3 regions of the Mesorhizobium montanum genome follow, and region 1 is predicted to be linked to each of the others. Evidence: predicted binding sites of a transcription regulator. Region 1 holds the regulator's gene; each other region holds the start of a gene.
The links. Region 1 encodes PhoB, which activates phosphate uptake and scavenging genes when phosphate is short. Its sites were predicted from a motif close to TGTCATNNANCTGTCAT; they were not measured.
Positions count from the first base shown of each region.

Region 2: the regulator PhoB is predicted to act here: its motif matches at 5,659-5,675, upstream of RFM68_RS28935 (acid phosphatase).
Region 3: the regulator PhoB is predicted to act here: its motif matches at 1,927-1,943, upstream of RFM68_RS13410 (PhoX family protein).

Region 1 is NZ_JAVIJF010000001.1:396,989-406,554, reverse strand. It holds gene pstC (phosphate ABC transporter permease subunit PstC) at 1-817, shown strand, start outside; gene pstA (phosphate ABC transporter permease PstA) at 821-1,672, shown strand; gene pstB (phosphate ABC transporter ATP-binding protein PstB) at 1,669-2,472, shown strand; gene phoU (phosphate signaling complex protein PhoU) at 2,493-3,200, shown strand; gene phoB (phosphate regulon transcriptional regulator PhoB) at 3,220-3,909, shown strand; gene RFM68_RS01905 (VOC family protein) at 4,039-4,476, opposite strand; gene RFM68_RS01900 (ROK family protein) at 4,633-5,877, opposite strand; gene xylF (D-xylose ABC transporter substrate-binding protein) at 6,147-7,187, shown strand; gene RFM68_RS01890 (sugar ABC transporter permease) at 7,419-8,771, shown strand; gene RFM68_RS01885 (ATP-binding cassette domain-containing protein) at 8,785-9,566, shown strand, end outside.
Region 2 is NZ_JAVIJF010000027.1:30,866-40,431, forward strand. It holds gene RFM68_RS28905 (hypothetical protein) at 603-749, shown strand; gene RFM68_RS28910 (winged helix-turn-helix transcriptional regulator) at 791-1,207, opposite strand; gene RFM68_RS28915 (dihydrofolate reductase family protein) at 1,309-1,896, shown strand; gene RFM68_RS28920 (hypothetical protein) at 1,943-2,194, opposite strand; gene RFM68_RS28925 (tetratricopeptide repeat protein) at 2,309-4,162, opposite strand; gene RFM68_RS28930 (cytochrome-c peroxidase) at 4,344-5,597, opposite strand; gene RFM68_RS28935 (acid phosphatase) at 5,818-7,350, shown strand; gene RFM68_RS28940 (hypothetical protein) at 7,456-7,905, shown strand; gene RFM68_RS28945 (OsmC family protein) at 7,961-8,383, shown strand; gene RFM68_RS28950 (carboxymuconolactone decarboxylase family protein) at 8,389-8,913, shown strand; gene RFM68_RS28955 (2OG-Fe(II) oxygenase) at 9,192-9,566, shown strand, end outside.
Region 3 is NZ_JAVIJF010000008.1:202,256-211,821, reverse strand. It holds gene RFM68_RS13425 (helix-turn-helix domain-containing protein) at 141-410, opposite strand; gene RFM68_RS13420 (phosphatase PAP2 family protein) at 500-1,201, opposite strand; gene RFM68_RS13415 (hypothetical protein) at 1,273-1,611, opposite strand; gene RFM68_RS13410 (PhoX family protein) at 2,007-4,004, shown strand; gene RFM68_RS13405 (GNAT family N-acetyltransferase) at 4,253-4,933, opposite strand; gene RFM68_RS13400 (MarR family winged helix-turn-helix transcriptional regulator) at 4,930-5,421, opposite strand; gene RFM68_RS13395 (phosphatidylglycerol lysyltransferase domain-containing protein) at 5,654-6,691, shown strand; gene RFM68_RS13390 (ABC transporter permease) at 6,954-7,715, opposite strand; gene RFM68_RS13385 (ABC transporter ATP-binding protein) at 7,712-8,638, opposite strand; gene RFM68_RS13380 (phospholipase D-like domain-containing protein) at 9,056-9,566, opposite strand, start outside.

The DNA.
Region 1 (9,566 bases):
GCCGGCCCTGTCGGCCTTGGGCTTCTCCTTCTTAACCAGCGAGAGCTGGAACCCGGTGACCGAAAAATTCGGCGCATTGGCGCCGATCTACGGCACCGTCATCACGTCGGCCATCGCCATCCTGATCGCCGTGCCGATCGGCATCGGCATCGCCATCTTCCTCACCGAACTTTGCCCGCGGCCGCTTCGGCGCCCGATCGGCATGGCGGTTGAACTGCTGGCCGGAATTCCCTCGATCATCTACGGCATCTGGGGGCTGTTCGTTTTCGCGCCATTCCTGCAGACGACCGTGCAGCCCTTCATCATCTGGCTGTTCCATGGCGTTCCCGGCCTCAACAACCTGTTTGCCGGCCCGCCCTATGGCATCGGCCTGCTGACCTCGGCGATGATCCTGGCCATCATGATCCTGCCTTTCATCACCTCGATCAGCAAGGACGTGTTCGACACGGTGCCATCGGTGCTCAAGGAATCGGCTTACGGCATCGGCTGCACGACCTGGGAAGTGACGCGGCGCGTCGTCATTCCCTATACACGTGTCGGCATCATGGGCGGCGTCATGCTCGCTCTCGGACGCGCGCTCGGCGAGACCATGGCCGTCACCTTCGTCATCGGCAACGCCCACCGCATCAGCAGCTCGCTGTTTGCCCCTGCCACGACGATCTCGGCGACTATCGCCAACGAATTCACCGAAGCCGTCGGCGACCTCTATACCTCTTCGCTGGTGGCGCTCGGCCTCATCCTGTTCGTCATCACCTTCATCATCCTTGCCATCGCGCGCTACATGCTGATGCGCATCGACGCCCGCACGGGAGCCTGACCGATGTCGACATCCCTTGCACTCCATAACAGCCGCAAGAGAAAGAACGGCGTGATGATGACGCTGTGCGTCGTCGCTGCCGGCATCGGCCTTGCCTGGCTGGCGCTGATCCTCGGGGCGCTGATCTACAAAGGGCTGTCCGGCGTCTCGCTGGCGGTGTTCACGCAGATGACGCCGCCGCCCGGTGACGCCGGCGGCCTTCTCAACGCCATCTACGGCAGCATCGTGATGACCATCATCGGCATCGTCGTCGGCACGCCGATCGGCGTGCTGGCCGGCACCTACATGGCTGAGTATGGTCGCTTCTCGAAGCTGACGACGGTGGTGCGCTTCATCAACGACATCCTGTTGTCGGCGCCCTCGATCATCATCGGCCTGTTCGTCTATGAGCTGATGGTGCGGCCGATGGGCCATTTCTCCGCGATCGCCGGCGCCGTCGCGCTGGCCATCCTGGTCATCCCGGTCGTGGTGCGCACCACCGAGGACATGCTCAACCTGGTGCCCAACGCCTTGCGCGAAGCCGGCACCGCCATCGGCGCGCCGCGCTGGGTGGTGATCCGTTCGGTCGCCTACCGCGCGGCAATGTCGGGCATCGTCACCGGTATCCTGCTTGCGATCGCCCGCATCTCCGGCGAGACCGCGCCGCTGCTCTTCACCGCGCTCAACAACCAGTTCTGGTCGAGCAATCTCAATGCCCCGATGGCCAGCCTGCCGGTGACCATCTTCCAGTTTGCCCTCAGCCCTTACGAGGAATGGCAGCAGCTGGCCTGGACGGGCGCACTCATAATCACCCTGACGGTTCTCGGGCTGAGCATCTTCGCCCGCAGCCTAACCGGACGCAGAGAGGACAGATGAAACCGATGTTGTCCACGGATCTGAACGTAGCCGACACGACCGTCGAGAAGGCCAAGATCGAGATCAAGAACCTCAATTTCTACTATGGCCAGTCGAAAGCGCTGAAGGACATCAACCTGTCCCTGCCCGAGCGCAGCGTGACCGCCTTCATCGGGCCGTCGGGCTGCGGGAAGTCGACGCTGCTGCGCGTGCTCAACCGCATCTACGAGCTCTATCCGAAGCAGAGCGCGGAAGGGCAGGTGCTGCTCGACGGCAAGAACATCCTCGACCGCTCGCAGGACCTCAACCTGCTGCGCACCAAGATCGGCATGGTGTTCCAGAAGCCGACGCCGTTCCCGATGTCAATCTACGAAAACATCGCCTTCGGCGTCAGGCTCTATGAAAAGATCGGCAAGGCCGAGATGGACAGCCGCGTCGAGCAGGCGCTGAAGCGCGCCGCGCTCTGGAACGAGGTCAAGGACAAGCTCAACGCCAGCGGCCTCAGCCTCTCCGGCGGCCAGCAGCAGCGCCTATGCATCGCCCGCACGGTGGCGGTGAAGCCCGAGGTGATACTGCTCGACGAGCCGGCCTCCGCGCTCGATCCGCTGTCGACCGCCAAGATCGAGGAGCTGATCGACGAATTGCAGGCCGACTACACCATCGTGATCGTCACCCACAACATGCAGCAGGCGGCGCGCGTATCGCGGCAGACGGCGTTCATGTATCTCGGCGAGCTGGTCGAGTTCGACCGGACCGAGAAGATATTCACCTCGCCCCGCGAGAAGCGCACGCAGGACTACATCACTGGCCGCTTCGGCTGAGTTCATACGAGGACATCATTATGGCCGAACATACCGTCGCTTCCTTCGACGAGGATCTGAGGCAGATCAGCCGGCTCATCAACGACATGGGCGACCTTGCCGGTTCCATGGTCGGCGCTTCGACCCGGGCGCTGCTCGAGTCCGACAATGCGCTGGCGCAGCGCGTCGTCTCCGAAGACGCCATCATGGATGCGCGGCAGCGCGAGCTCGACGACCGCGCCATCACGCTGATCGCCAAGCGGCAGCCGATGGCGGACGACCTGCGCCACGTGGTCGGCTCGATCCGCATGGCCGGCGACCTCGAGCGCATCGGCGACCTGGCCAAGAACATCGCCAAGCGCGTCGGCGCCGTCGGCATCAGCGCCGCGCCGCGCGATCTCACGCATTCGATCGATTCCATGGCGCAGTTGGTGCTGATCCAGGTCCAGGCGGTGATACAGGAATATACGGTGGGCGATGCTACGGCGCTGGCCAAGCTTCGCAACGACGACGAGCGCATCGACGTCAAATACACGTCCGTCTTCCGCGAGCTCCTGACCTACATGATGGAAGATCCGCGCAACATCACCGCTTGCACGCATCTTCTGTTCTGCGCCAAGAATCTCGAGCGCATCGGCGACCATGTGACCAACATCGCCGAGAACGCCTATTATGTGTTGACCGGCACGCAATTGCCCGCGAACCGCCCGAAGCAGGACGAGACGGCAATGTCGGCGCCGGCGGCGTGACGGAAAAGGTTATCTGCCAATGATCGCGCCACGCATCATGGTGGTGGAGGATGAGGAGCCGCTGGGGGTGCTGCTCCGCTACAACCTCGAATCCGAAGGTTACCAGGTCGAAGTGGTGACCCGCGGCGACGAGGCCGAAATCCGCCTGCAGGAAAACGTTCCCGACCTGCTCGTACTCGACTGGATGGTGCCGGCGGTTTCCGGCATCGAGCTTTGCCGGCGTCTCAGGATGCGGCCCGAGACCGAGCGGCTGCCGATCATCATGCTGACGGCGCGCGGCGAGGAGAGCGACCGCGTGCGCGGCCTCTCGACCGGCGCCGACGACTATCTGGTCAAGCCGTTCTCGACGCCGGAGTTCATGGCGCGTGTCAAGGCGTTGCTGCGCCGCGCCAAGCCGGAGGTGCTGTCCAGCGTGCTCAAGGTCGGCGACATCGTGCTCGACCGCGAATCGCATCGCGTCTACCGCAAAAAGAGCGAGATCAGGCTCGGCCCGACCGAGTTCCGGCTGCTCGAATTCATGATGCGCCATCCCGGCCGCGTGTTCTCGCGCAGCCAGCTGCTCGACAATGTCTGGGGCGAGACGATCTATATCGACGAGCGGACCGTGGACGTGCATGTCGGCCGCCTGCGCAAGGCCGTCAACAACGGCCGCATGCCGGACGTCATCCGCACCATCCGCGGGGCAGGCTACGCAATCAGGGAAGATTAGGCCGCAATTCCGGACGGAAGGGCTTACGGGCGAAAACGCCGAGCCTACCGTGTCACACTTTTCCTGGAATTGCTCTGGTGAGATGCGCTCGCTGACATTGGTCGCTCGGTCACCGTCTTCGTATTACGCTCAGCCGAGTTCTTGGGCGATTCCGATGAGAAGCCCTTCAGGCCCTCGGATGTAGCAGAGCCGATACGCGTCTTTATACTGGACTACTTCGCCTACGAGATGCGCGCCGCGCTTGCGGAGCCCTTCAAGCGTCTCGTCGATGTCGTCCACGGTGAACATCACGCGGAGGTAGCCCAGAGCATTCACCGGGGCGTTGCGGTGATCCGCGACGGCAGGCGGTGTGAGGAAGCGGGAGAGCTCGAGCCGGCCGTGGCCGTCCGGCGTGCGCATCATGGCAATCTCGACGCGCTGATCGCCCAGCCCAGTGACACGTCCGGCCCATTCTCCTTCGATCATAGCCCGACCTTCGAGCTCGAGGCCGAGCTCGCGAAAGAAATCAATCGTCGTCGCGAGATCCTCGACGACGATTCCTATGTTGTCCATCCGTTTGAGCGCCATGTGTCCGATCTACAAGATGTGGTCGGGTCTGACAACGGACGGGTTCGATACTTCCGGCGCGGCAGGCAGCGAGGCGACGCGCGGACCTGGGATGACCCGCGGGAGGCAGCAGCCAATCCCGAACGTTGGCGATGAGCCACGCGTGTCAACGCCGCCTCAGGCCACGTTCTTCCCCGCCGCGCCGGTCCTAGATTGGACACCGGGAGCGAAAATCTCCTGGTCGACGAAGGTCAGCGCGCGCATGGCGCAGCCTTCGCGGATCAGCGGCAATTCGTTCGGCTCGGTGTCGAAGGAGATCGATTTCGAGTGCTGGCCGCCGGCGGTCTGGGCGATCGCCTCCCGCAGCGCCGGCTCGATCAGGTCGAAGGCGGCGGCGCTGACGCCGACCATCGCGACAGGCGCCGGATCGATCAGCGCAAACAGGCTGCCGAGGCTGAAACCAAGCGCCTCGCCCGCCCGGCGATAGGCCTCGCGCTCCGGGCCGTCCTTCTCGCGCGCCTTCGCGGCAAGGGCCCGCATATCGGCGTCGCCGACGTCGACCGGCTCGGCGTCCTCGCCCATCTTCATGGCACTGCGCCAGATCGCATAATTGCCGGCATAGGCCTCGACGCAGCCGCGGCGGCCGCAACGGCAAAGCGCGCCGCCCGGGCGGTGGATCATGTGGCCGAACTCGCCGCCGGAGGAATGGGTGCCGGTGAACAGCGTGCCCTTCAGCACAAGGCCCATGCCAATGCCATGTGAGAGCAGGATAGCGATGAAGTCGTCGCGATAGCGCTCGGGGTCGCGCCACTGCAGCGCCACCGCCATCATGTTGCAGTCGTTCTCCATGGTGGCTGGGATGCCGAATTCCGTCTCGAGGATGTCGGCAAAAGGAATGTCGGTCAACGGCGTGATCGGCGACCACAGCATGGCGCGTGCATGGGTGTCGGTGATGCCCTGAATACCCATGGCGATACGCGCGACACTGCCCAGGTCGAGGTCGGGATCCTGCAGCCGGCGCCGGACGATTGCCATGCATTCGCCGATCAGCTGGTCGCGCGGCATGACAAGCGTGTCCAGGCGCTGCTGTTCCTCGGCAATCACCTGGCCGGCATAGTCGATCACGGCGACCGACAGGAAATTCAGCGACAACACCACGGTCAGCACCGCGGCGGCTTCAGGGTTCAGCGCAAGGCCGATCTGCGGCCGGCCGCGTTTCAACGCCGTCGGCTCGTTGGCCTTGCTTTCGGTAAGAATGCCCTCCTGGATCAGGTCGGCGGAAATCGCCGAGATGGTCGAGTGGCTGAGCCCTGTGGTGGCGGCAATCTCCGTCCGCGAGGGCTGGCCGGCGCGGCGCACGGCCGAAATCACCATGGCGCGATTGCGCCGGCGCAAATCGTCATGGCGGATTCCGACCGACATCGTCTCGCACGTCCTCCCGGGTCATCGCGGCCTTGTGATGATGCCATGGCCTGTCGCCGACACGCTAGGGATAGTGGCAGAAGCCAAAGCCCATGTCATTATTTATTGCGGACGTCGAAAAAAATGGCCGGACCCATCAAAAGCCATCAGAATCTCAGTTGACAGTGTCGTTTTGCTGGATCACTATTTTTTTGAGGCTCGAAAAAAAGCCTCTGTGCCGGCCTTCGGGCCAGTCTGGGTCGCGCCGCACAGGGCGCAGGGAGGATATCATGAAAAAATTCGCAGCCGCCATTCTGGCGGGCGTTGCCATGTCGTTGACACTGGCGTCGGTAGCCGAGGCGAAGGACAAGGTAATCGGCGTCTCGTGGTCGAATTTCCAGGAAGAGCGCTGGAAGACCGACGAAGCGGCGATGAAGAAGGCAATCGAGGCCGCCGGCGACAAGTATATTTCGGCCGACGCGCAGTCCAATCCGGGCAAGCAACTGACCGACGTCGAAAGCCTGATCTCGCAAGGCGCCAACGCGCTGATCATCCTGGCGCAGGATGCCTCGGCGATCGGCCCGGCGGTGCAGAAGGCGCTCGATGAAGGCATCCCGGTCGTCGGCTACGACCGCCTGATCGAGAACAAGGACGTGTTCTACCTGACCTTCGACAACAAGGAAGTCGGCCGCATGCAGGCCCGTGAGGTGTTCAAGGCCAAGCCGGAAGGCAATTACGTCTTCATCAAGGGCTCGGGCTCCGATCCGAATGCGGATTTCCTGTTCGCGGGCTCGATGGAGGTGCTGAAGGACGCGATCGACAGCGGCAAGATCAAGAATGTCGGCGAGGCCTATACGGACGGCTGGCTGCCAGCCAATGCGCAGAAAAACATGGAGCAGTTCCTGACCGCCAATGACAACAAGGTCGACGCGGTGGTGGCGGCCAATGACGGCACCGCCGGCGGCGTCGTCGCGGCGCTGACGGCTCAAGGCCTGGCCGGCACCGTTCCGGTCTCGGGCCAGGACGGCGACCATGCGGCGCTCAACCGCATCGCGCTCGGCACGCAGACCGTGTCGGTGTGGAAGGACGCGCGCGAGCTCGGCAAGAACGCCGCCGAGATCGCCTCGCAGCTCGCCGATGGCAAGAAGATGGCCGACATCGCCGGCGCCAAGGACTTCACGACGCCCGGCGGCAACACCGTCAAGTCGCTGTTCCTGACACCGGTCGCGATCACCAAGGACAATCTCAACGTCGTCATCGACGCCGGCTGGATCAAGAAGGACGAAGTCTGCGCCGGCGTTGCCGCCGGCAGCGTCAAGGTTTGCAACTAAGCCTTACCGACGTTCGATCACGTTACTTGCGCCGCGGGCTGGAGCGGTTCATTGAACCGCTCCAGTTCTTTGTTGCCGCAATCCCGGACGGAAAACCGCTACGCACTTTTCCTGGAATTGCTTTAAAGCCGCGGCGTTTTCTCAAAAAGATTTGTGTTTCCGCCTCTGGCGGATAGCTTCTAGGTTGGTCCCGGTGTCCGCGTCAGACGGACAAGCCGGCGGGAGAAAATCATGACCGACACGACGTCTACCTCACAGGCAGACACCGCGCGCGCGTCGGAACTCGGCGCCGTCGCCCGGTTCCTGAAGGCAACCGAGCTCGACACCCGCATGCTCGGCATGATCGGCGCGCTGCTCCTGATCTGGATCGGGCTGCATGTGATCTCCAGCCTGCGTCTTGGCGTCAATCCGCTCGACTTCGACAGCCGCACGTTCCTCACGCCCCGAAATCTCTGGAACCTGTCGGTGCAGACTTCGGCCGTGGCGATCATGGCCTCCGGCATGGTGCTGGTCATCGTCATGCGCAACATCGACCTGTCGGTCGGATCGGCCGAAGGTGTGATCGGCATGGTCATGGGTTTTGCCCAGGTGCATTTCCTGGTGCGCTTCGTCGGGCTTGAACTGGGCAATCCCTGGATCTGGATCCTGGCCTTGCTGATCGGCCTGGCGCTCGGCCTGCTCATTGGCGCCTTCCAGGGCTTCATCATCGCCTATCTCGAAGTGCCGGCCTTCATCGTGACGCTGGGCGGACTGCTGGTATGGCGGGGTGCTGCCTGGTGGGTCACCAGCGGCCAGACGGTGGCGCCGCTCGACGCCACGTTCCAGCTGATGGGTGGCGGCCCGGCGGGCTCGATCGGCGCCAGATGGAGTTGGGCCGTCGGCATCGTCGCCTGCCTGGCTGTCGTATTCATGCATTTCAACGGCCGCGTGCAGCGCAAGCGCTTCCGCTTCCCGCTGCGTCCGGTCTGGGCCGAGACGCTGCTGGCCACGGTCACCTGCGCGATCATCCTGGGCGCGGTGTGGCTCGCCAACTCCTATCCGTGGCCGGTCGGCATCGTGAACCGCTACGCCGCCGCCAACAACATCACCGTTCCCGAAGGCGGGCTGTTCATCGCGCATGGCATAGCCATTCCGGTGCTGATGGCGGTCGCCGTCGGCCTGATCATGACCTTCGTCACCAAGCGCACGCGCTTCGGCCGCTATGTCTTTGCCATCGGCGGCAATCCGGAAGCAGCCAACCTTGCCGGCATCAACACGCGCTGGATCACCATGAAGGTATTCATGATCATGGGCGTACTGGCGACGATCGCGGCGGCAATCTCGTCGGCCAGGCAGAATTCATCGACCAATGCGCTCGGCACCCTGGACGAGCTCCTGGTCATCGCCGCGGCGGTCATCGGCGGCACGTCGCTCGCCGGCGGTTCCGGCACCGTGCTCGGCGCCATGCTGGGCGCGTTGCTGATGCAGTCGCTGCAGTCCGGCATGGTGCTGCTCGGCGTCGACTCGCCGCTGCAAAGCATCGTCGTCGGCGCCGTGCTGGTCATCGCCGTCTGGCTCGACACCGTCTACCGCAAGCGCGTCTGAGGGGGAGAACATCATGACAGAGAAAACCGCTTCCGCAGGCGTTCCGCTGGTCGATATGCGCAACGTCTCGATCGCCTTCGGCGGCATCCGCGCTGTCGACGACGCGTCCGTCGACCTTTTCCCCGGCGAGGTGATGGCGCTGCTCGGCCACAACGGCGCCGGCAAGTCGACGCTGATCAAGATCCTGTCCGGCGCCTACAAGCGCGACGGCGGACAGATATTCGTCAATGGCGAGGAGGCTTCGATCTCCAACCCGCGCGACGCCAAGAAATACGGCGTCGAGACGATCTACCAGACGCTGGCACTGGCCGACAATGTCGATGCCGCGGCCAATCTCTTCCTCGGCCGCGAGCTTATGACGGGCTGGGGCACGCTCGACGACGCCGCCATGGAAGCCCAGGCGCGCAAGGTGATGGGTCGGCTCAATCCGCGCTTCCAGCGCTTCAAGGAGCCGGTCATCAAGCTGTCGGGCGGACAACGGCAGTCGGTGGCGATCGCGCGTGCGATCCTGTTCGACGCCCGCATCCTGATCATGGACGAGCCGACGGCCGCACTCGGCCCGCAGGAGACGGCCCAGGTCGGCGAACTGGTCAGACAGCTCAAGGCCGACGGCATCGGCATCTTCCTGATCAGTCACGACATCCACGACGTGTTCGAACTCGCCGACCGGGTCTGCGTGATGAAGAACGGCCAGGTGGTCGGCACCGCGCGCACGACCGATGTCACCCAGGACGAGGTGCTCGGCATGATTATCCTCGGCAAATGCCCACCTGGCGCCATCCCCGGGCCAGGCGC
Region 2 (9,566 bases), on a different contig from region 1:
GCGATTGCAATTGGCCAATAACAATTGGTCCCTCTCGACCGTGTCCGTTGCTGCTTTGGTCCTAGGGCCTAGGTCGTTCTTGTCCTCGCCTGGGCGCAAGCGCATGCTCGCGACAGCCGGCGGCCTCGCAAACTCCGGTCAGGCCCGGCCGCCGAACCCAGTATCACCCCCCAAGGCTGCCGGGCCGTCGAATTCATGCGAGCTCTCGTATGGCTGTGGTGCCGCCGGCTTTCGAAGGCGTCCGAGCGGAATTCAGATTGTCAGATTGAATGTCTCCGGCACGCCGATCGAGCGGGTTGCGTCGAGGCCGCATCGTCTCGAAGACCGAACTGCACATCGAGGTCGAATTCTTCTGAGCCGAGGCGCGATAACGGGCCTGCTCTCCCATAAATCGCTTTTACTCATCAGGTCTCGCAAATATATTGAATGTCGGCGAGCAACTTTGCACTAAAGGCCAATCAGCCCGCTCTTTCGGCGGCTCCGGGCGCGCTAGATCATGGCGGATCGAAAACAGCAGTTCTTCGGCTAAGAAGCAGGAGCTGTATATGGTAACGGGAGAGCCAGACAGTGTCCGAGTAAAAGCCATCAATGGCCAATGGATCGTGCGCATCGTCGACGGCGGCAGGCTGACGCAACAGGTTTTCGACATTCACGCGCAAGCCGAGACCTTCGCCGAGGAGGAAAGGCTGCGATTGGGACTGCCCGGAGAGCCGCCCGCCGAAGAACCGGCCGGGCCGCTGCGGCGCTGACGGGCGAGGGGCAATTTAGAGCGGCCTATCCGAGATTTCCGCTACCACAAATGCTCGGCCCTGAGCTTCTCTTGCATCCGTTTGAGCGCCGGTTCGCCGCCGGCGGCGAGATCGTCGGCGACCCGGGCGAGCTTGTCGTCGGCCTTGCGGTGCTTGCTGCCCCAGGCGCCCAGCGTCGCCAGCACCGGCAAGAGGTCGATGCCGGCATCGGTCAGCCGGTAGATCGCCTTCAGCCCATGGGTGGGGTCGTCGCTGCGGGTGAGGATGCCTTCGTCTACCAGCGTCTGCAGCCGCTCGGCCAGCGTGCGCGAGGAAATGCCCTCGTCGGATTGCAGGAATTCGCGAAAGTGCCTTTTCCCGGCGAAAACCAGATCGCGGATGATGAGCAGCGTCCAGCGGTCGCCGAGCAGTTCCAGAGATAGGCTGATCGGGCAGCCGGACCGTTCCTTGGTCGACATCAGTATGGTTCCATTTTTAAATCACTTTACTATTGACATCATTCCTGCTTTTGCGTCAATTGATTCCAAAAGTAAATCAATTGTGCGGCAGGAAACCGGACATGAAAAAGCTCATCCTCCAGATGCAGATGTCGGTCGATGGCTTCGTCGGCGACGATCACGACCACCGCTGGCAGCTCTGGGAATGGGGCGACGACAGTGCCTGGGACGAGGAACTGAAACAGGACTTCAATGCCGTCTTTGCGAGCATCGACACCATCCTCTTGAGCCGCAAGATGGCGGAGGAGGGATATCTGACCCATTGCGGCAATGCGGCGAAGAAATATCCGAAGGATCGCTTCTATGCCTTCGCGCAACGCATCGTCGAGGCGCAGAAGGTGGTGGCGAGCGACAAGCTGAAAACCTCGCGCTGGGAACGCACGCGAGCCGTCAGCGGCGACCTGCAGCGGGAGGCCAATGCGCTGAAGCAAGGCGAGGGCGGCAACATCGCCGTGTTCGGCGGCGCCGGCTTCGCCTCGGCGCTGATCGCCGCCGGCCTTGTCGACGAGTTCCAGCTCTTCATCAATCCGGCGGTGCTGGGCGCGGGCCGCCGCATCTTCGACCAGGGCGGATTTTCGCTGCTGAAGTTGATCGGCTCGAAGGCCTATGCCAGCGGCATGGTGGTCAGCCGCTACGCGCCGGCGGGATGACGAGGCCGGACCCGCGCAGCCTGAATCAATCCGGCAGCGCGGTTTCTTAACCGCCTGATTGGCCGTGCTTTTCCCGGATCGGAAATGGCCCGCCAACTTCAACCAGCCGCAGGCGCGGAGCCAGCCGGCTATATTGTGGCCAGCCGGAGTAGTCGTTGCCCATGGCGACGAACCAGCGGGCTTCGCGCCATGTCAAACCGATAAGTACGCGACCGGCATATTCGGCCGGCGCGCCATTGCCCGCATCGAATACTGCCCAGCTGCTGCCGGGCGGCTCCTGCACCGCGATGAACCTCATGCGAGACCCCCGTCCCGTGAAGAGCCGCTAATATAGCAGACGCTGTTCGGCGTTCCTATAACCTAGCTCACATATGCCGATAACCATCGGCGTCCGGCAGTTCGGTTCCATTCGTCACGGCGAAGTGCCGAGTGCGTGCAAAGCCATCTTGGCGGCGCGGTATTCCAGGAAAGTCTTTGGGCAATCGCTCGCCGCCAGCCGGTAGAGCCGCAAGGCTTCGTCATTATACCCCTGCAGCCGGTCGACTTCCGCCGTGTAGAAATTGGCTTCGCAAACCTGCCCCTGTTTGGTTTCCGGGTTCGGGTCCTCAGCCGTCGCAAGCGTCTCGGCTGGCGTCTTGTCGCCGAGCAGCATGCTCACCACCGGCGCCGGCCATTTCGTCATATCGAGCTTGGCGGCCGCCTCCCGCAGATGGCTCGGCGCACCGGAGCCGCGCTCGGCCAGGTCGAGCCAGATGGCGGCATAGGCGTCGTTGGACTTGAGGACCGCCAACTGGCGAAAATCGCCCTGCGCTTCGGCGAATGCGCCGGAATAGAAATGCAAGAGGCCGCGGCCCCTATACGCATTGGCGAAGTTGGGATCGAGATTGATGGCCTGATCGTAGTCGGCAGTGGCCTTGTCGTAATTGGCTTTTGCTGTCCAGCTTCTGGCACGATTGTAGAAAAATCCCGCATTCTTGCCGTAGATATCAATGGCTCGGTCGAAATCGGCGATGGCGCGGTCGTCGTCGCCTTTCCTGGCCGACGCGAAGCCCCGCCAGTTGAAAGCGCTGGCATCTGTCGGGTCTAGCATGATGACCTGCTCATAGTTGGCGATGGCGCGATCATTGTCGCCCTTCCGCAGCCAGGCCATGGCTCGGCCGGCATAAGCACCCTCCAGCTTTGGATCGAGAGCGATCGCCTGGTCGAAATCGGCAATAGCGCGGTCATAGTCGCGTTTCAGAGACCAGGCTGAGCCTCGAGCGAAATAGCTGCCTGCCTGCTTCGGGTCGAGGGTGATCGCCTGGTCATAGTCGGCTATGGCGCGGTCGTAATCGCCCTTGTCGATCCGAACCGACCCCCGAGTCCGATAGGCCGCGGCGTCTTTCGGGTCGAGTCCGATCGACGTGTCGAGATCGCTCTGCGCCCGGTCCGGATCACCTTTGTTCCACAGGGCGAGACCCCTGTTGTAGTACACACTGGCATCTTTCGGATCGGCCGCGATCACCGAGTCATAGTCGGCGATGGCGCCGTCATAATCGCGCTTGTTAATTCGGGCATTGCCACGCCGGTAGTGAGCATGTGCGTTCTTGGGGTCGAGACGGATCACTGCCTCGTAATCGGCGAGCGCACGCGCTTCGTCGCCCTTGCTGGCCCATGCATCGGCCCTGCTGTTCAGGAATTCGACGTCGTTTGGTTCCAGCTTGATCGCCTGGTCGTAATCGGCGATGGCGCGGTCGTTGTCGCCCCGCCTGAACCAGGTCAGGCCACGATTGTAAAAGGGCCTTGCGTCGTCCGGATTGAGGTCGATCGTTTTGCCGTAATCGGATATCGCGTTGTCGTCCTCGCCCTTGTACGTGTGGGCGACACCGCGATTGTAGTAGTAGTCGGCAACCCGTGGATCGAGGCTGATCGCCTTGCCGAGATCGGCGATAGCTTGGTCGTTGTCGCCCTTGAACAACCAGGTGACGCCCCGGCCGAAATAGCCGCTGGCCTCGGTCGGATCGAGGTCGACTATGGCGCTGAAATCGGCGATGGCGCGGTCGTAGTCATGGCGCTCCGACCACACCGTGCCGCGCTTGAAATAGGCGATGAGCCTGTTGCGCCGTGGCTCCGTGGCGTCGTCGATCATGCGCGTGCAGGCCTGGATGCGCACCGCCGGATCGACCTCGTCGTCGCTGACGCAGTCGCTGCTGGCTGCGAGGGCAGGGAGCAGCGAGGTCAGCAGAATGGCCGAGGCTGCAGGCGCGGCAACGGCGTTCGCCAGCAAGAAGCAAGCCAGTGCCCGCCATGAAGGCTTGAGCCAAATCCGGACCAATTCCACCCACCCCTTCGGCCGAAACCCGCAGCGCCACTGCTAACGGCGTGCCGCATTCTAGCCGAGCCGTTTCAGCGGGCAATCACTGGTTGCGTCCGTGGATCGATTATCTGGCGGCGCTGGCGCAGCCGCTTCACTGCCCCGCCTGGTCGGCGTCGGTCAGCGTGCCGAGGAAGACGACGATGTCGTCGATCTCGGCGTCGGTCAGCGCCGGCTTGCCGCCGGGTTTCCTGCCGTTGAAGGGCGGGTCGGTGTTGAGGTTCGGCCAATAGGCCTTGGGCAGGTCGTCGAATTTGTTGACCGTGCCGTCGGCGTTCTTCGGATACCAGCGGCCGGGATCCGTGTCGCGGCTTGCGTAGAAGGCCACCGCCTCGCGCAGCGTGTGGAAGTAGCCATTGTGGAAGAAGCTTTTTCGCAAGGCCACATTGCGCAGCGTCGGCGTCTTGAACAGCCCGCAATATTCGTTGCGGCCCTTGAAGTCGGTGCGCAGCGGGCCGCAGAGGCCAAGGTCGACATAATCGGGATCGGCGTTGGCCGGGATCGCCGCGTTGCGCGGCACGGCAATCGCGATCAGGCCGTAGTCGGTGAACTGCGGCGGCTCGCCGTCATTGGCGGGCTCGCTGGGATGGCAACTGGCGCAATTGCCCTTGCCCTCGTCCTCGAACAGCATGCGGCCGTGCAGCTCCTGTCCAGAGAGCCGCGCCTTGCCGGCAAGGAAGGCGTCGTAGCGGCTGGAATAGGGGTAGAAATCGGTGCTGCTCTGCTCGAACGTGCCGAGCGCTTCCACCGCGGCGTCGAAGGCGTCTTGCGGATGGTCGAGGACATCGGCGCCGAACGCCGCCTTGAAGGCATCGGCATAGGGCGCCTTGCGCAGGCTGGCGACCACCTGGGCTGCATCCTTGTTGCCCATCTCGAAGGACGACAGCAGCGGGATCCTCGCCTGGTCCTTGCCGTGGTCGGCGCGGCCATCCCAGGTCAGGCCGCCGGTCGGGCCGTTGTCGACGCTCTCGTCGCCTTCGTCCTCGGAGTCATAAAAATGCTCGGTGAAGGCGGGCGCCGCCTGGAGGTAGCGCAGCGATGGCACGGCGCGAACGCCAGGCTGGTCGAGCTTCGGTCCGCCCATCTCGACCGGCATCGCCGAGGCCGGTCCGAACGCATGGTTGGGATCATGGCAGGACGAGCAGGCCTGCTTGCCCGAGGCCGAGAGCGAAGGGTCGAAGAACATCTGCCGCCCGAGCGCCGTCAGCGCGTCGGCCCGCTCATAGGCCTCCGCGCGCGTCATCGGGCCGGGATGGACACCAGCCGGCTCAGCGGTATTGGCAGGCGCGGTGAAGCCGACTATCGAGGCCACTGCAATGGCGATCGCATGATTTCTCCGACGTCCCATCGTCCTCGGCGACATCCCTGATTTCTCTCGCCCGATTTCCTTCGCGACCTAAGGATCGAGTGCAACGGATTGATGACCGGCGTTCCCGCTCACGAAACCGTGTTCGGCCGGGGCGCAACTGTCACAAAGGTGACAAGGCATCGAAGTAGCTGGGCATTGATGTAGCCGCATGCCTGCATTGCCGTCCTCCAGCCATTCCCTAGCCACGAGGCATTTCCCGATGATCCGGTCCTTTCTCTCCCTTTGCCTCGCCTCCACGGCGCTGGCATCGCTCACCGCTGCTGCCCAGGCGGCTCCCCCCGGCTATGATAAGATCGACACCGTCGTCGTCATCTACGCCGAGAACCGCAGCTTCGATAATCTCTATGGCGGCTTCCCCGGCGCCAATGGCCTGGCCAACGTGTCGCCCGACCAGGCGCGCCAACTCGACCGCGACGGCAAGCCGCTTTCCGAACTGCCGCCGGCCTGGGGCGGACTGACCGGCAAGGGCGTGACGCCGGCGGTGACGGAAGCGCAGAGCGCGCATCTCGCCAACGCCGTCTTCGCCATCGATGATCCCAAGGGTTTCAACGAAAGCACCGGCGTCGTCACGCACGACCTCTGGCACCGCTTCTACCAGGAGCAGATGCAGATCGACGGCGGCAAGAATGACAAGTTCGTCGCCTGGGCCGATTCCGGCGCGCTGGTGATGGGCCATTATGACGGCTCGATCCTGCCGATGTGGCCGATCGCCAGGAAATACGTGCTCGCCGACAATTTCTTCCAGGGCGCCTTCGGCGGCTCCTTCCTCAACCACTTCATGCTCGCCTGTGCCTGCGTGCCGGTCTACCCCAATGCCGACACCAGCCCGGTCAAGGGCCAGATCGCCGTCGTCGAACCGGACGGCGTGACGCTGAAGGTAGCCGACAATTCGCCGCCCTCGGCGCTGGGCGGCGTGCCGAAATTCGCCAATGACGGTGCAATCACCCCGGACTTCCATGCCGTCAACACCATGCAGCCGCCTTACCAGCCGAGCGCCAACAAGCCGGCCGAGGGCGGTGACAAGGCGCTTGCCGATCCGACGCAGCCGACCACGCTGCCGCCCCAGCATGAGATCACCATCGGCGATCTCCTGTCGCTGAAGGGCGTCAGCTGGGCCTGGTATTCAGGCGCCTGGCAGGCCGCGCTCGACGGCAAGAACGCGACGCCGGTGCCGAACTTCCAGTTCCACCACCAGCCCTTCAACTATTTCGCCGCCTATGCGCCGGGCACAGCCGCGCGTGCCGAACACATCAAGGATGGCGGCCTCGGCGGCACCGAGTTCATCAAGGCGATCGACGACGGCAAGCTGCCGGCGGTTTCCTTCTATAAGCCGCAGGGCAACCTCAACGAACACGCCGGCTATGCCGATGTGACCTCGGGCGACCAGCATCTGGCCGACCTCGTCGCGCATCTGGAGAAGAGCCCGCAATGGGCTCATATGCTGGTCGTCGTCACCTACGACGAGAATGGCGGCTTCTGGGACCACGTCGCGCCGCCCAAGGCCGACCGCTGGGGCCCGGGCAACCGCATCCCGGCCTTCATCATCTCGCCCTATGCCAGGATGGGCATGGTCGACCACACGCAGTACGACACCACCTCGATCCTGCGCTTCATCACCAACCGCTACGACCTGCCGGTGCTGCAAGGCATCGTCGCCCGCGACAAGGCGCTGCGCAACAACGACCAGCCGCCGATGGGCGACCTGACGGCGGCGCTCGATTTGACGAAGTAGTCGTCGAAGCTATTCTTGCGAAAGGCCTGCTCCGGCGGGCCTTTTTTCGTTGGCGCAACCGCAAGGGTACTTGCCAGGATCAGTCTTCCTGCCACAAACGGTGCCATGTCCGACAATTACCTGCACATGGTTCCAGACGATCCCTACTGGCGGCCCGATAGGACGGCGGCTGAGGAGGCTGCCAACATCGTGCGCGGATTGTTCCCCCAAGCTGACCATGTCGGAATCGAATACAAGGAAGCGGTGACTTTCTTCGACGCAGGCGCGAATACGGAAAGCATCCACTGCGCCTTCTGCGGGAGCGATCTAGAGGATTGGTGGGGCGATTCCATGGATCAGGCAGCCGCTTCGGATTTTAGCAACCTGACGGTCGTGACGCCTTGTTGCGGCAAGTCCACGTCGCTCAACGACCTTCGCTATGTATGGCCCGCTGCGTTCGGCACGTGCGCGCTTTTGGTCGTCAATCCTGGAGCGACGTCCCTCGGTGCTGACCAATTGCGAAGGATTGAGCAGGCGATTGGCTCACCGCTCAAGCTGATTTGGCAACATCTCTAAGCCAGCCGAGCCGTGGTACATCAACCGACCAGCTGAGCAAGATAAAGGAAACGCGATGGCTGAACTGAAGGTCCGGACAAGAACCACCGGCGCGCTGGCCGTCCTGCAGCCGGGCGGCCTGCCGGTCGTCACCACCCCGACCGGCGGCATGGTCGACGTCGTCACCGCCGTAAGCGCGCCGGGCTTCAACCCGCTCGACCTGCTCTACGCCTCGCTCGCGGCCTGCATGGTGCTCAGCGCCCGCATCGCCGCCACCCGTCTCGGCGTCGCCGACAGGCTTAGCGAGGTGAGGGCGGATGTCCGCGGCGAGAAGGCTAAGGACGAGCCGTCGCGGGTCGAAAAATTCAACATCCGGTTGGAGATCGCCGGAGACCTCGACGCCGCCACCAAGCGGCGCATCGTCGAGGATGCCGAAAATATCTGCACCGTTTCCAACACGCTGCGCAGCGCGCCGGCACTTCACGCGACGCTGAGGTGAGGGCGATGGCGCATCTTTCCCCGATCGACTACGCGACCGCCTCGGACGACATCCGCGCCGAGCACGACCGCGAGCTCGCGCTGCGCGGCCGCATGACCAACATGAAGCGCATCCTGCTCCATTCGCCGGCCGCCCACCGCATCTACGCCGAATGGTTCACCCTGCGCGACCTGCTCAGGCCCACGCTCGACGACCGCGCCATCTGGCTGATCTCGAAGGCGATCGCCGAGACGATGCGCGCCGAGATCCCGGTGACCTTCTTCCGCCGGGCGTTGATCGATAGCGGGCTCGATCCCGAGGCGATCGAGCCGACGGCAGAAGAAACCCTTCTTATAGAATTCGCCAACGCGACTGCGGCCGATGCCAATGCCGTCCCGGACGAAACCTGGGCAGCGCTCAAGGCACGCTATGACGAGACGCTGCTCGTCAATCTCACCGCCTTCGCCGGCATCATGGTAGCGACCTGCGTGTTCACCAATGCGGTGAAGGTGGAGCTCGATCCGGAGCTGGAGGGTTATCGCAGGCGGTGAAGCTGCCAATCTTCCCCCTTGCGGGGGAGATGGCCGGCAGGCCAGAGGGGGGGTGTGAAGGATCGCCGGCTTGCGTGCCTTGTAGCAGCGAAAGCTTCCGCAAGCTTCGACATAAGAAAAATTGAGACGTCGGCGGGCAGCACCCCCCTCTGCCCTGCCGGGCATCTCCCCCGCAAGGGGGGAGATTGGCAGCTCCGGCGCCTCGCCGGTTTTGTCATGTATCGGGTGGCCGCCATATCCCGCTCGCCCCACTTTGATACCAATCAAAGGAGGCGCTCATGACCATCCATTCTCAGAACACCAGGCGCGCCAGCCGCTCCGCCGAATCCCGCGTCGCGGCGCAAGACTGGCGCGCGCTGGTCTCCGATCTCAACACCCATGGCTGCGCCGTCATGCTCGGCCTGCTCTCGGCGGAAGAATGCGCCGGTATCGCCGCGCTCTATCCGCAGGAGGAGCATTTCCGCAGCCATGTGATCATGGCGCGCCATGGTTTTGGCAAAGGCGAATATCGCTACTTCAAATACCCATTGCCGGACCTGATCGAGGGCCTGCGCACCACGCTATATCCGCGTCTCGCCACCGTCGCCAATGACTGGAACGAGAAGATGGGCACGGCACTCCGCTACCCGGCCGACCACGCTGCCTTCCTGAAG
Region 3 (9,566 bases), on a different contig from region 1:
CCAGGAAAAGTGCGTAACGGGTTTCGTCCGGAATTGCGCAAGGCAAAAAGATGGACGGTTCGGCGTTTCAGTGAAACGGCGAACCGCCGGCAAATCCGGCCGCTGCGATGCCAGCCTTTGCGGGCCGACGCGGCAGCGGCTCAGCCTTGCGGGTTCTGCGCCGCGGTTGTCTTGAGGCGCACGCCCCTGCCGCCGCGCTCGCTGGCCTGGTTCTCGCCGATCAGCTCCACGCCGACCGCGTCGAGCGCTTGGATGACCTTCATCAGCGTGTCGACCACGCCCCTGACGACACCGTCGCTCGCTTCCATGCGCTGGATTGTCGGAAGCGAGACTCCGGCCCGCTCGGCGAGCGTCTTCTGGTCGATACCGGTCAACGCCCGCGCGGCGCGCATCTGTGCGGCAGTGATCATCGGCGAGAACCCGTCTCTGAAGCCAAAAAAGATGCATATTGTAAATATTACAATGTCTCAAGCATCATTTAATATGCATCAGATATCGATCAGTCGCTGTCGGCCACCATTTTGCGCCGCTGCAGCAGGCGCGCCGCGAGCCAGCATAACATGGCCCAGGCAAAGCCAGCGCACCAGCCGGCAAGCACATCGGACGGCCAATGCACGCCGAGATAGACGCGGCTGATGCCGACCAGCACTGCGATCAGCACGGCAAGGCAAAGCACGAAGATCTTCGTCCTGCGGTCCGGAAGGAAGCGCGCGGCTAAAGAGCCGAGCGTCAGATAGGTCACCGCCGACAGCATGGCGTGCCCGCTTGGAAAGGACAGCGACGTCTCGCTGACCAGATGCGAGACGAGATCGGGCCGGGGCCGGTCGACCTCGAGCTTGAGCAGGCTAGAAAGCACCTGCCCGCCGGCTATGGCGGCGAATACGAACAGCGCCGTCCCCGCCCTGCGGATCAGCAGCAGGTAGATGATGGTCGCCGTCGTGATCAGCACCAGCACACTGGTGCTGCCGAGGGCGGTGATGTCGCGAACCGCACCTTGCAGCCAAGCCGGGCCGATCGGGCTGTTCGGCTGCCCGGCATGGCGGAAGGCGAGCAGGATCTGGGTGTCGAACGCATGCGGCGTCGTCGCCTGAGCCAGCTCCATCAATTCCACAAAACCCCACAGCCCGCCAGCGATCACCAGCCCGGCCAGAAGCAGGGGGAACTCGATTCTGGTAAGCAATGCGCCGACGGATGGGTTCATCAGGGGCCTTGTTCAAGTATCTAACGCAATTCCGGACGGAAAACCGCTTCACACTTTTCCTGGAATTGCTTTTAGAGCTTCTGCATATAGGGCCCGAGCGTGATCAGTGCGACAGCGGCGATCGCCAGCGCCATGCCTGTCGCCTGGAGCGCATTGAGCCGCTCGCCGAAGAAGGCGAGCGCCACGACATTGACCGCGACGAGCTGGATCACCGCCGACAGGCTGAACGACACCGACATGCCGAACTCGCGCACCAGCCTGAGCATGATCAGATTGCCGGCGGAATAGAGCGCGAGCGTCAAAAGGATATTGCCGAGGCTCGGCGACAGCCCCCATTGCTTGGCCGCCGCTGCCGCCAGCAGGAACATCACCGTTGAGGCGCCAAGCTGCGCCAGCCCCCAGAAGCTCACCTTGCCGTCCCCTTTTTTGAAGCGCCGTCGCCACGCCGGCCGCAGCCCTTGTTTCGCAAGCGGGTGAAGCCGTCAAGCTGATCGCCGCGGAGGATAGGTGAAGGCCGCAGCAAGCTCCCTTCTCCCCGTCACTATACGGGGAGAAGGTGCCGGCAGGCGGATGAGGGGCGGCGGCAGCGTTGGCCATCAGCATTACACGCTGGGCGTTGTCCTTGCTTGAAGCGATCGTCACGGCGCCTCTGTTTGCTAGGTCGGCTCCGCCCCTCATTGCCCTGCCGACGGCTTCGCCAATCACCAGATGGTACGTCGAGGCGATGTCACGAAAATGTGATCGACGCGCTTTAGGGGTCGAAAGGTCAAAACTCAAGCCACCTCAAGAAGCCGGAGGAAACCATATGACCGTGAACCCCGAGACCCGCTTCCGCACCAGCCAGCTCGAGCAAAATGACGGGCCGCCCATCAACCCGACCGACAACCGCACTATGGGCGAGATCATCGCCGCGCGTTTCTCGCGCCGCGGTTTTCTGATGGGCTCGCTGGCCGTCTCGGCCATCGCAGCCACCGTCAGTCCGCTGGCGCTGGTCGCCGCCGACGAGGCGCGCGCCGCCGAAGGCTCCGCTTTCAAATTCGACGAGATCGAGGCCGGTATCGACGACAGGCATCATGTCGCGCCGGGCTATGACGCCGATGTGCTGTTGCGCTGGGGCGATCCGCTGTTCGCCGATTCGCCGGAGTTCGATCCGGCGAAACAGTCGGCCCAAGCCCAGGCGAAGCAGTTCGGCTACAACAACGATTATGTCGGCTATATCCCGATCGACGGCTCCGCCGAACATGGCCTGCTGGTCGTCAACCACGAATACACCAACCCGCACCTGATGTTCCCCGGCATCGTCAATGTTGTCGAGAAGGACGGCAAGAAGGCCGCCGAGGTCGCACCGCTGAGCAAGGAGCAGGTCGACGTCGAGATGGCAGCGCATGGCGGCACCATCGTCGAGATCCGCAAGCAAGGCGGCAAATGGCAGGTCGTGCGGAACGGCAAGCTCAACCGCCGCATCATGTCCACCACCGAAATGGCGCTCTCCGGCCCGGTCGCCGGTCACGACCGCGTCAAGACCAATGCCGATCCGTCCGGCGCCAGGGTCATCGGCACCGTCAACAATTGCGCCGGCGGCGTCACGCCCTGGGGCACTTACGTGATGGCCGAGGAAAACATCCACGGCTATTTCTCTGGCGAATTGCCGGAAGGCCACAAGGAAGCCGCCAATTACAAGCGTCTCGGCATCCCGGAAGGCGCCTATGAATGGGGCGCGCATTACGACCGCTTCAACCTCGCCAAGGAACCGAACGAGCCGAACCGTTTTGGCTGGATCGTCGAGGTCGACGTCAACGATCCGAACTCGGTGCCGAGGAAGCGCACCGCCATGGGCCGCTTCAAGCATGAGGGCGCCGAATCGATCGTCGCCAAGGACGGCCGCGTCGTCTTCTATCTCGGCGACGACGAGCGCTTCGACTATGTCTACAAATTCGTCACCAAAGGCACGTTCAATCCGAACGATCGGGCCGCCAACATGAACCTGCTCGACGACGGCACGTTGCATGTCGCGAAGTTCGCCGAGGACGGTTCGGTCGAGTGGATGCCGATCGTCTTCGGCCAAGGTCCGCTGACGGCCGAGAACGGTTTTGCTTCCCAGGCCGACGTGCTGATCGAGACGCGGCGCGCCGCCGACCTGCTCGGCGCCACCAAGATGGACCGTCCGGAGGACGTCCAGCCCAATGCCGGCAACGGCAAGGTCTATGTCATGCTGACCAACAATTCGAAACGCAAGACAGAGCAGGTCGACGCCGCCAACCCGCGTGCCGGCAATGCCTTCGGCCATATCATCGAGATCGTCGAGGATGGCGGCGACTTCACCGCCAGCAAGGGCAAATGGGAAGTGCTGTTGAAATGCGGCGATCCTTCCGTTGCCGATGTCGGCGCCACCTTCTCGACCTCGACCACTGCCCATGGCTGGTTCGGCATGCCCGACAACTGCGCCGTCGATTCCGCCGGACGCCTGTGGGTCGCCACCGACGGCCAGGGTCCGAAGGCCACCGGCCGCACCGACGGCCTTTGGGCTGTCGACACCGAAGGCCTGGCGCGGGCGACGTCAAAACTGTTCTTCCGCGTGCCGATCGGCGCCGAAATGTGCGGCCCGCTGTTCGCGCCTGACGACCAGACCGCCTTTGTCGCCGTCCAGCATCCGGGCGATGGCGGCGAGGACTGGGAAGGTTTCGGCCGCCCGTCCTATTACGAGGATCCGTCGACCCGCTGGCCGGACTTCAAGCCCGACATGCCGGTGCGGCCGTCCGTCATCGCCATTACGAAGCAGGGCGGCGGCAAGATCGCGGTGTGATAGGCCGGAATCCTGCGGCAAGGACGTTGGGGATTGGCCGAAGCCTCCCCAACGTCGTTATCCTAGGGCGAAGCAGCCGCGCAGCGGCGTCGCGAAGACCCCTGGGATCTATTCCGCGACCGAGATCGTGGGGCACAGCGGAGCAGAATTCTGCACCGTTGCAACGCCTTAGCGTAACGGAATGGATCCTCGGGTCTGCGCGCGTCGCTTCGCTCCTTGCTCCGCCCGTGGATGACGAAGCCGCGCACTCATCCCGCGCGTTGAACCATGGCCATGTTCATCGTGCTCCTCAAGCGGAAGCCGATGGACGCGTAGAGTCTGATCGCCGCCGTATTGCTGTCATAGGCATGGAGGTACGGAACCTCGCCGCGCGCCGCGATCCTGCCCGCCACGAACAGCGACAGCAGCCGCGCAAGGCCCGCGCCGCGAAAATCCGGATGCGTGCACACGCCGCTGAGTTCGCTGCAGCCGGGTTGCTTCATGCGCTCGCCGGCCATCGCCGCCAGCCTGCCGTTGATCTTGATGCCCCAGAAATCGCCGAGGCTCAGCGCCTCCAGCGTGAAGGGGCCGGGCTTGGTGAGCGACGCAAGCGCCAGCATTTCCGTCGCATCGTCCTTTGTCAGCTGCCGGATACGCGCATCGGATGCAGCCGGGATCGGCTGTTCGGCAATCATCTGCACCAGCGTCGCGGTCGAGGTCGCGGAAATTTCCGCCGGCAGAACGATCTCATCCGCCTGAACAAGGACGGCGGTTTCGCGCGGCGGCAGAAGCCTGGCCAGCGCCCTCAGGCTGTCCGCGTCGTCGGCAGCGGTGGCGGCGAAAGGAACAATCGACGGCCGGTACCGCCTGGCAAGGTCATCCCCTTCGGCAAAAGCCCGGTGCCGCGTCGCAAGCGCGCTCCAGATGGGGCGGTCGAGAAAATGTTTCATGACGCGGCAACCTTGGCGTTTTCGGCGCGGCGATCGAGCGGCGTCGCGGCCAGACGATCCTCGATGGCGGCAAGCTGGCCGAGCAGCGGTCCGGAAAGATCGGCGCACAGATCGGCGACGGCGTTTTCGATGCTCGGCCAGACGTCCCGCTTCGCCTGGTCGACCAGCCGCCGGCCGTTGCGGCTCAGCGAAACGATCCGGCGCCGCTGGTCGTCATCGGAAGGACGGACCTCGACCAGCCCCAGCTCGGCAAGCAGTGCCACGCTGCGCGTCACGCCCGGCTGCGCGACGTCGAGCGATTGCGCCAGCTCGCCGACCGGCAGCGGGCCTAGCCTGTCGAGCGCGGCGAGCAGCGGGTATTGGCTCGACTGGATGCGCACGTCCAGGCGGTCGAGCACACGCTGCGTATCGGCCTGCAATTGCTCGCCTATGCGCTTCATACGGCTGCCAAGGCAGAGAAAGCCGAGGGATCGAAGAACGTCTTCCATGGTTCATCCACCGCATAACGATAACTTGATATATAACATTGCATGGAAAACTCAAACCGATACTGCGAGACAGTTCCGGTCGCCGACGAGCGATAGCGGACGCTTTCGGACATTTGCCCTTCATTCGCCGCCAATTGCATCCTATATCGCGCTGACGCGACGTGGCCGCAGCGGTCGCCAGCGATTCGCGACCTGAGGGCGGCAGGTCATCCATTCTTGGCACGCGGAGCTCATGGCGCCCCTGCGCATCTACCTCGACAGGCTTCTCGATGCCGTGGCGCCCAAGGTTCCGCTACGCGAACTGACGGATGCCGAACGCCTGGCGCTGGTGCGCCGCCACGGCGATTTCTCGCTCGCCTATTCGACGGCCGTGCAGCAGAAACTGTCCTATTTCAGCGATGGCGCGGGCTACATCGCCTTCGGCACCAAGATGAGCCGTCATTTCGCGCTGGGCGATCCGGTGGCCGATCCGGCCGACCGCCCGGCCTATATCAAGCGCTTCGTCGAGGCCGCCGGCAGCCCCTGGTTCGTCCAGATCGGCGCCGACACGGCCAAGATGCTGGCCGGCCTAGGCTATCAGGTCAATCGCCTCGGCATCGACACCAGGCTGCATCTCCCGGCGCATGATTTTTCGGGCAGGCGCAACGAGACCGTGCGCTATTCCGAGCGCTGGCTGACGAAGAAGGGCTTTGTCCTCGCCGAGGACAGCGGCGACGGGCTGCACGAGGAGATCATCCAGCTTTCCGCCGACTGGCGCAAAGAGCGTATCATCAAGCGCTGGGAGATGGGTTTCCTCAACCGCCGCTTTTCCGAAGAGCTCGGCGCCGACATGCGCCGCTTCCTCCTGCACAGTCCTGAAGGCCGGCTTCTCGCCATCCTCGATTTCGACCCGCTGTTCCGCGACGGCAAGGTCATCGGCTACACCACCGCCTTCAAGCGCAAGCAGGTCGACGCCACGCCGCATGCCGAGATCGGGCTGACCAAATTCGCCGTCGACCGCTTTCGCGAGGAAGGTATCTCGCAGGTAACGCTCGGCCTCTCGCCGCTGCTCGATATCGAGCCCAGCGGCTTCGCCGAGTCGGGCTTCTGGCGCGGCGCCTTCAAGCGCGCCTACCAGTCGCCCTGGGTCAACCGCTCGCGCTTCAACCTGCAAGGCCAGGCGGCCTTCAAGCGCCGCTTCCACGGTGTCGAGGAGCCGACCTATATCGCGTTCCGCAAAGGAACTTTCGTGGAAATGCTCGGGCTGCTACGCCTGCTGAAGGCGATCTAGGAGACACAGCGAATCTCCGCGATTGGCCGATGCATCCCGGCTTCGTCATCCACGGGCGGAGCAAGGAGCGTAGCGACGCGCGCAGACCCGAGGATCCATGCCGTTACCTCAGCCGTAGGATACGACGGAGCAGGATTCTGCACCGGGGCGGCGCGTCGAAGTCACGACACAGGATCCTCGGGTCAAGCGGAGGATGACGAGGTGGCAGGCGCTTCGGCTAATCACGCAGGCTTGCACCCGGCAGAGCTTGGAACGAAACGGATCAGTTCCTCAACCGATATCCCGTCCGGAAAATCCAGGCGACGATCGCGATGCAGACGGCGAGGAACACCAGCGTCATGCCGAGGCTGACGCCGACCGAGACGTCGGCCTTGCCGTAGAAACTCCAGCGGAACCCGCTGATCAGATAGACGACCGGGTTGAACAGCGTGATCGTCTTCCAGATGCCGGGCAGCATGTGGATCGAATAGAAGCTGCCGCCGAGGAAGGTGAGCGGCGTGACGATCAAGAGCGGCACCAGCTGCAGCTGCTCGAAGGTTTTTGCCCAGATGCCGATGATGAAGCCGAACAGGCTGAACGTCACCGCCGTCAGCACCAGGAAGGCGATCATCCAGAACGGATGCTCGATCCTCAGCGGCACGAACAGCGCCGCCGTCGCCAGAATGATCAGGCCGAGAATCATCGACTTGGTCGCCGCACCGCCGACATAGGCGATGATGATCTCGAGATAGGAGACCGGCGCCGACAAAAGCTCATAGATCGAGCCGACGAATTTTGGGAAATAGATGGCGAAGGAGGCGTTCGAGATCGATTGCGTCAACAGCGACAGCATCATCAGGCCCGGCACGATGAAGGCGCCGTAGCTGATGCCGTCGATCTCGGTGATGCGCGAGCCGATCGCCGAGCCGAAGACGACGAAATAGAGCGATGTCGAGATCACCGGCGAGATGATGCTCTGCAGCACCGTGCGGAAGGCGCGCGCCATCTCCACCCGGTAGATTGCCCACACAGCGCGCAGGTTCATGGCTCTTGCCTCAGAAGATTGACGAAGATCTCTTCGAGCGAGCTATTCTTGGTGTCGAGATCGCGGAACTGGATGCCGGCCGCCTCGAGGTCGCGGATCAGCGAGGCGACGCCCGGCCGGTCGCTCTGGTTGTCGTAGGTGTAGGTGAGCTGGCTGCCGTCCGCGGACAGCTCCAGCGCGTAGCTCGACAGGGTGTCCGGAACGGCCGACAGCGGCGCGCGCAGCTCCATCTTCATCTGCTTGCGGCCAAGCTTGCGCATCAGCTCGGCCTTGTCTTCGACCAGGATGATCTCGCCTTTGTTGATGACGCCGACGCGGTCGGCCATCGCCTCGGCCTCCTCGATGTAATGCGTGGTCAGGATGATGGTGACGCCGTCTTCGCGCAGCCGCCGCACCATCGCCCACATGTCCTGGCGCAGTTCGACGTCGACGCCGGCCGTCGGCTCGTCGAGGAACAGCACGCGCGGCTCGTGCGACAGCGCCTTGGCGATCATCAGCCGGCGTTTCATGCCGCCGGACAGCGTGATCGCCTTGGAATCCTTCTTTTCCCACAGCGAAAGGTCGCGCAGCACCTTCTCGACGAAGGCCGTGTTGGGCGCCTTGCCGAACAGGCCGCGGCTGTAGTTCACCGTCGCCCAGACCGTCTCGAAGGCATCGATGGTCAGTTCCTGCGGCACCAGCCCGATCAGGCTGCGCGCCGCGCGGTAATCCCTGCCGATGTCGTGGCCGTCGACGCTGACGGTCCCGGAAGAGCGGTTGACGATGCCGCAGACGATCGAGATCAGCGTCGTCTTGCCGGCGCCGTTCGGCCCGAGCAGGGCGAAGATCTCGCCACGCTCGATGTCGAGATTGATTTCCTTCAATGCCTTGAAGCCGGTGGCATAGGTTTTCGTGACACCGGAGATCGAGATGATGGATGACATGCTGAAAAACGGCCGGCTGGAAAAGGTGACCTGATATAGGTCGGATGCCGCCCGGAGCAACGGTAAATCGACACCGCTCCTGACAATTCTGAACAGTGCATGTCTCGGAGATTGGCCGGAACGCCTATCGCGATCGTCATCCTTGGGCAGCGAAGCGTACCGCGTAGACCAAGGGTCCATTCCGTGACGCATGAGCGCTGCTGCGGTGCAGAATTCCGTTCCGCTGCACTCTTCGATCAGGTTCACGGAATGGATCCCAGGGTCTCCGCGACGCCGCTTCGCGGCTGCTCCGCCCAGGGATGACGAGGCTGGGGAGCTTCTGCCAATCTCCGGCGTTTGCGCTGATTTCACGGAGGTGAACGGTCAAGTCTTGCCCGCCTGGAAACCTGCACCTTTCAAAATATCCGTGTCGAACAACTAGCCCTGCCCGGTCCAGAAGGCGATCTCCTGTGCCTTGGTCCTGAGTTCCGTCTTCAGCCACTGGTCGTCGTCTTCGAGATAGCTCCACGGCGTCTTGCCCTGCGCCTGCATCTCGCGGATGTAGGAGCGGTAGCGGTAGTGGCTGTAGACCGACATCGCGTAGGTGGCATAGGCGGCGGCAAGCTTCCTGTGGCCGCGGATGATCACCAGGTTCTCGTCATTTTGCTTGCTCGCCGGCGCCGAGAAATTGTGGCTGCCGGTGACCACCACGCAGTCGTTTGAATGCGGGTCGGTCACCAGGATCTTCGAGTGCACGATGGCGTGGCCGATCTGCGACAGGAAGGTGCGCCGGTTGACCTCGGCGATCCATGGCCCGAGCGGCGCGTCGAGTCCTTGCGGCTGCGCCACCGCGTAGCGGTCCGGCGTGAACGTCCGGTCGCTGCTCACCAGGTCGATGTCGAGGAAATTCTGCTCGGTGCCGCCCTCGTCGGCGCCTAGCGTGCTGACC